One region of the Bradyrhizobium sp. DOA1 genome, then DNA from elsewhere that is predicted to be linked to it. Evidence: predicted binding sites of a transcription regulator. Region 1 holds the regulator's gene; the other holds the start of a gene.
The links. The regulator PhoB, encoded in region 1, activates phosphate uptake and scavenging genes when phosphate is short. The targets are predictions, from matches to a motif close to TGTCATNNANCTGTCAT.

Region 1 (3,204 bases):
TAGCGTTCCGGATGGCCCTTGGAGAAGTGATGGTGGCGGACCAGCTTGATCACACCCTCCAGCGCCTCGGCGCCGGAATTGCAGAAGAACACGAAGTCCGCAAAGCTCTCGTTGCACAGGCGCACGGCGAGCTTCTCGCCATCCGGGCTCTGGAACAGGTTCGACATGTGCCAGAGCTTCGTCGACTGCTCCTGCAAGGCCTTGACCAGCGCCGGATGGCAATGGCCGAGCGCGTTCACCGCAACACCCGAGGTGAAATCGAGATAGCGATCGCCATTGGTCGCGATCAGCCAGCAGCCTTCGCCGCGCTCGAAACCAAGGTCGGCCCTGGCGAAAACGGGAAGCAGATGCGGCGCGGCGCTGTTGGTCATGACCATCACTTGGATGTTGCATTTGAATGTTGAGACCTGCCTGGCATGCCTTGCGCAGCGCACCATTGACCGGTCCGGAAAACGAAACGTGCCGCCTTTTAAGGGCGGCACGCGGCACTATCTTATGCCTGGCAAGACGGGTGTCAATGCCGCCCGGAAAGCCTCGCGAAACGCTGATTCCGTAGTCTTGCGGTGCCGATTTTGCGGGGTTTTCACCACGGAACATGTGGAAGCGAGTCGGCGGACTCTTGCGCGGGAGTCACGCCATATTGTAGCGTTTGGACTGTCAGATACGACATCTCGTGCAGCGGTTCTGATCCCAAGAGTCCTCATGTACCGGCGTAAACGTTCGGGCGCTCGTTGCGCGCCCGGCGAGCCTTAAGGGATTCTGGCGGCACGGGTTTTTTCAAGGCTTAGGCATTCGCTGCGAGGCCCCAGGATGGCGGCGCGCAGCGAGGGAAAGGGTGCAATGACGGTTTTGACCTGGTCCGATGATCGCGTCGAGCAGCTGAAAAAGCTCTGGGAGGCCGGACTTTCGGCCAGCCAGATCGCGGCTGAGCTCGGCAATGTGACCCGCAATGCCGTGATCGGCAAAGTGCACAGGCTCGGCCTGTCCGGCCGCGCCAAGAGTCCGTCTTCGGCCGCTCCGCGGCCGCGCAAGGCACGCCCGGCGCAGCACATGATGCGGGTGACCCGTCCGATCTCGCGCGGCAACACCGCGCTGGCGCAGGCCTTCGAGGTCGAGGTCGAGGCAGAGCCCGTCACCTACGACAACGTGGTGCCGATGAGCCAGCGGCTGTCGCTGCTGGAATTGAACGAGGCGACCTGCCACTGGCCGGTCGGCGATCCCTCGAGCCCGGATTTCTTCTTCTGCGGCGGCAAGGCGCTCTCCGGCCTGCCCTACTGCGCCCAGCACTCGCGCGTCGCCTATCAGCCCGCAGCGGATCGCCGGCGCGCGCCGGCCAAGCCGAGCACGCGGTGAGCGGGGTTTAACTGACTGCAAGGACAGCAGCCGTCGCGCGATGACGGCTCCAATTGCTCGGTGTCACCCCCGCGAACGCGGGGATCCATAACCCAAGGGCGCAATTGTTGCGCGAGATGGTCACACCGAGTCGTCGTCAAACCACGTCTTGTGGTTATGGGTCCCGGGTTCGCGCTGCGCGCGCCCCGGGACGACAGCTGAGATTGTAGCCACAGCTGCCAGCGAACAAACTCAAAAACCTTACGTCTGCTCCGCCTTCGCAAACCGATCGTCGAGCGCATAGCCGGCACCGCGGACCGTGCGGATCGGGTCCTGCTCGCGGCCGAGATTGAGCAGCTTGCGCAGGCGGCCGATATGGACGTCGACGGTGCGTTCGTCGATGTAGATGTCGCGGCCCCAGACGCTGTCGAGCAGTTGCTCGCGCGAGAACACGCGGCCCGGATGCTCCAGGAAGAACTCCAGAAGGCGATACTCGGTCGGGCCGAGATCGATCGGCCGGCCCGAGCGCGCGACGCGGCGCTTGTCGCGGTCGAGCTCGATGTCGCCATAGGCCAGCACAGTGGCGAGCCGCTCCGGGCTTGCCCGCCGCAGAAGGCCCTTCACCCGCGCCAGCAGCTCCGGCACCGAGAACGGCTTGACGATGTAGTCGTCGGCGCCGGTCGCAAGACCCCGCACCCGCTCGCTCTCCTCGCCGCGCGCGGTGAGCATGATGATCGGCAGCTGCTTGGTCTCGGGACGGGTGCGCAGACGCCGGCACAGCTCGATGCCTGACAGCCCCGGCAGCATCCAGTCGAGCACGATCAGATCGGGGATGTGTTCCTTGAGGCGGGTGTCGGCGTCGTCGCCGCGCATCACCGTCTCCACGTCATAGCCGTCGCCTTCGAGGTTGTAGCGCAGAAGCTCGGTGAGAGCTTCTTCGTCTTCAACCACCATAATGCGTGCGCCCATGTGGTCGTCGCTCCTTAAGTCGTCAGGTATTCGGGACCGTCGTGGCGAAGGTCGTCATGTCGCCCTTCGGCCGCTTGTCGGTCATCGCCTGACCCTCGATCATGTAGAACACGGTCTCGGCGATGTTGGTGGCGTGGTCGCCGATCCGCTCGATGTTCTTGGCGCAGAACATCAGGTGGATGCAGAACGAGATGTTGCGCGGATCCTCCATCATATAAGTGAGGAGCTCGCGGAACAGCGAGGTGCAGATGGCGTCGACCTCCTCGTCGCCCTTCCACACCGCCATCGCCGCCGGCAGATCATGCGCGGCATAAGCGTCCAGCACCGACTTGACCTGCTGCTGCACGAGGTCGGTCATGTGCTCGAGGCCGCGAAACAGCTTCAGCGGATGGAAGTCCGCATCCAGCGCGGCGACGCGTTTGCCCATGTTCTTGGCGAGGTCGCCGATGCGCTCCAGATCGGTCGCGACGCGCATGGCGCCGACGATCTCGCGCAGGTCGACCGCCATCGGCTGGCGGCGGGCGATGGTGAGCACGGCGCGCTCCTCGATGCGCTTCTGCAGCGCGTCGAGCTCGGCGTCGATGGTGACGACGCGCTGGCCGAGTGCGACGTCGCGGCGGATCAGCGCGTCGACGGAGTCGACGATCATGCGCTCGGCGATGCCCCCCATCTCGGCGACCAGGCGGGTGAGCTCCTGGAGGTCGGTGTCGAAGGCCTTTGCGGTATGTTCAGAACCCATGTCCCGTCTCCTCAGCCGAACCGGCCGGTGATGTAATCCTGCGTGCGCCGGTCGCTCGGCGACGTGAAGATCTTGCTGGTGTCGTCGAACTCGATCAGCTCGCCGAGATACATGAAGGCGGTCTTGTCGGAGACACGGGCCGCCTGCTGCATGTTATGGGTGAC
Region 2 (3,204 bases), 3.7 Mb from region 1:
AGAGCGCGTCGATAATGTCGGGGTCGACCAGCGCATTCATCTTCATCCAGACCGCGCCGGGACGGCCGTGCCGCGCATGCGCGGTCTCGCCCTGGATGTGCTCGATGATGCGCTTGCGCAAGGTCAATGGCGATACCGCCATCTTCTCCAGATCGCTCGGCGCGGCATAGCCGGTGATGAAGTTGAACACGCGCGCCGCGTCGCGGCCGATGGTCGGATCCGAGGTGAAGTAAGAGAGGTCGGTGTAGATGCGCGCGGTGACCGGGTGATAGTTGCCGGTGCCGGTATGCACGTAGGTCGTGAGGTTTCCGCCTTCACGGCGTACCACCATCGAGAGCTTGGCGTGCGTCTTCAGCTCGAGGAAGCCGTAGACGACCTGTACGCCGGCACGTTCGAGGTCGCGCGCCCAGCGGATGTTGGCTTCTTCGTCGAAGCGCGCCTTCAGCTCGATCAGCGCGGTGACGGACTTGCCGGCTTCGGCGGCCTCCGCAAGCGTGCGCACGATCGGCGAGTTGTTGGAAGTGCGATAGAGCGTCTGCTTGATCGCGACCACGTCGGGGTCGCGCGCGGCCTGTTGCAGGAACTGCACCACCACGTCGAAGGACTCGTAGGGGTGATGGACGACGAGGTCCTTCTGCCGGATCGCGGCGAAGATGTCGCCGCCATGCTCGCGCACGCGCTCGGGGTGACGCGGCACATAAGGCGTGAATTCGAGGTCTGGACGGTCGAGGCGCGTCAGTTGCGAGAGCTCGTTCATCGCCTGCACGCCGTCGACCAGGAATACCTCGTCGTCGGCGGCCGACAGGGCATGCTGGACGAAGCTGCGTAGCTCCTCCGGCATCTTGGCGTCGATCTCGAGCCGGATCACCGACCCGCGGCGCCGCCGCTTCAGTGCTGTCTCGAACAAGCGGACGAGGTCTTCCGCCTCTTCCTCGATTTCGAGCTCAGAGTCGCGGATGATGCGGAAGGCACCCTGGCCGTGCAGATTGTAGCCGGGGAACAGGCGGTTGATGAACAGGGCGGTCGCCTGCTCCAGCGAGATCAGCCGGACGGCCTTGCCCTCGGCGGGCAGGCGGATGAAGCGGTCGATCTTGCCGGGCATGCGGATCAGCGCGTTCATCTGCCTGCCGTCGGCGGCACGGGTGAGCTGGAGCGCGATGGTGAAGCCGAGGCTCGGAATGAACGGGAAAGGGTGGGCCGGATCGATTGCGAGTGGCGTCAGCAGCGGGAACACGTTGTTGAGGAAATAATCCTCGATCCAGGTCCGTTCCGCCTTGGTGACCTCCTTGCCTTCGACCAGCACGATGCCGACCTCGGCGAGTGTGCCGCGCAGATCGCGCCAGATCGCCTGCTGGTCGGAGGCAAGCTCGGAGACGGTGCGATTGATCAGAGCGAGCTGTTCGGAGGGCGTCAGGCCGTCGGGGCTGCGTTCAGCAATGCCCTCGCGCACCTGGGCCTTGATGCCGGCGACGCGGACCATGAAGAATTCGTCGAGGTTGTTCGCCGAAATCGACAGGAATCGCACCCGTTCCAGCAGGGGGTGGCTGGGATTGACCGATTCCTCCAGGACGCGGCGGTTGAAATGCAGCCAGGAGAGCTCGCGGTTGATGAATCGCTCGGGGCTGGAGGCGATCGCCGGCAGGCCCTCAGGTTCCTGGGCTTTTTCTTTTGTTTCAACAGCTTGCGCGGAATCCATCAGAAGTCGGTCCATCCAGTTCGCCTCACTTTGCGACTTATGCGCAAAACCGGCCGGAGCATGTGTTAGAGCGATGACGTTTCGATGACATTGATGTTCCGCCGCTCCGCCGCGTCAAGCGGCCTTGGTGGCCCAGCGCAGGCCGGTCAGGCGTCGCGGAGCAGCTCAGCCGCCAGCGCCCGGGTGACGGGGCGGCCGAGCCGCAGGGCCTCGCTGTCGAGCAGCTCCACGGCCCGGCGGGCGGCCGCCGACGATCGCTCCAGCCGGGTGGCGAGGTAGCTGACGACGCTCTCATCCACGGTGAGCTGCCGGTCGGCGCAGAATTTGACGATCAGGCCACGGAACAGCTGGTCGTCGGGCGGCAGCAGCGCGACAACAGGCACGGCCCGTAGACGCGAGCGCAGGTCGCGCAGCTCGATCGCGAGCGAGGCCGGCACCTCGCGCCCGGTGAAGAGGACGTAGGCACCGTCCTCGCGGGCGAGATTCATCAGGTGGAAAAGGGCGCGCTCGTCGAACGCCTTCGCCTTGAGGTCCTCGACCACCAGCGCTCCGGTGGCGAGCGCACCCGGGACAGCCGCAGCAGTCAGCGCATTGGCCATGGTCGAGCGGGCGCCGGCCTCTTCGGCCCAGATCGCGGCAAGGTGGCTCTTGCCGCTGCCCTCGGGTCCGGCCAGCCACATGATCCGGTTCGGCCATTCCGGCCAACTGTCCATCAGGCCCAGCCCGGCCGCGTTGGCCGGGCCTTCCAGGAAATTGTCCCGGCTAAGGCTTTCCGCGTGCGGAAGCGAAAACGCCAATTGTCGGGGGTGAACGCGGCCTGCCACGCTTGCTTTGCTCCATGCCGGCGCGCCGGCTTCAGCTTGAAGATTTGATCCTATCCGGCGCGAGTTGGCCTTTTGCGGGGCCGCTTCGCAGCTCATTTGGCCTCGATCGTGCTCATGTGCCGCAGCCACTCGACGAGATAGAGCGACACGGAGGAGAGCGTGAAGATCGTGACGAGACCCATCAGGATCATATCATAGGGGGCCGGCTTGAAGCCGAAAGCAAGCGCCGCCAGCACCAGGGCCGCGAACGCCACCTGGGCGACGGTGTTGAGCTTGGACACTTTGGACGGCTTCATCTCGACCGGCCGGTCGAACAACCAGGATACGATCACGGCAGCGACGATCATGATGTCGCGCGAGACCACCAGGATCACGATCCAGCGGGGGATCGCGCCCCAGATGCCGAGCGCCATGTAGATCGAGACCAGCAGCGCCTTGTCCGCGAGCGGATCGAGCAGGGCGCCGAGCTCGCTCGTCATGTTGAAGCGCTTGGCCAGGAAGCCGTCGACGGCATCGCTGATGCCGGCGACCAGGAAGACGGCAAACGCCACCTCCATTTGGCTCGACACGATGGCCCAGACGATGATCGGGACCAGCATGATGCGGCCTAGGGTAATGATATTCGGAATACTCACGCAGCGCTTCCCGGCACCGGTCTGACCTCGAATCCGGCCCGTTACAGGC

Region 2: the regulator PhoB is predicted to act here: its motif matches at 1,770-1,786, upstream of SE91_RS16890 (RNA degradosome polyphosphate kinase).

What each region holds. Positions count from the first base shown of each region.
Region 1 is NZ_JXJM01000001.1:7,235,076-7,238,279, forward strand. It holds gene SE91_RS33505 (aspartate aminotransferase family protein) at 1-371, opposite strand, end outside; gene SE91_RS33510 (GcrA family cell cycle regulator) at 841-1,353, shown strand; gene phoB (phosphate regulon transcriptional regulator PhoB) at 1,594-2,301, opposite strand; gene phoU (phosphate signaling complex protein PhoU) at 2,324-3,040, opposite strand; gene pstB (phosphate ABC transporter ATP-binding protein PstB) at 3,052-3,204, opposite strand, start outside.
Region 2 is NZ_JXJM01000001.1:3,542,120-3,545,323, reverse strand. It holds gene SE91_RS16890 (RNA degradosome polyphosphate kinase) at 1-1,696, opposite strand, end outside; gene SE91_RS16885 (P-loop NTPase family protein) at 1,843-2,520, opposite strand; gene SE91_RS16880 (CDP-alcohol phosphatidyltransferase family protein) at 2,613-3,155, opposite strand.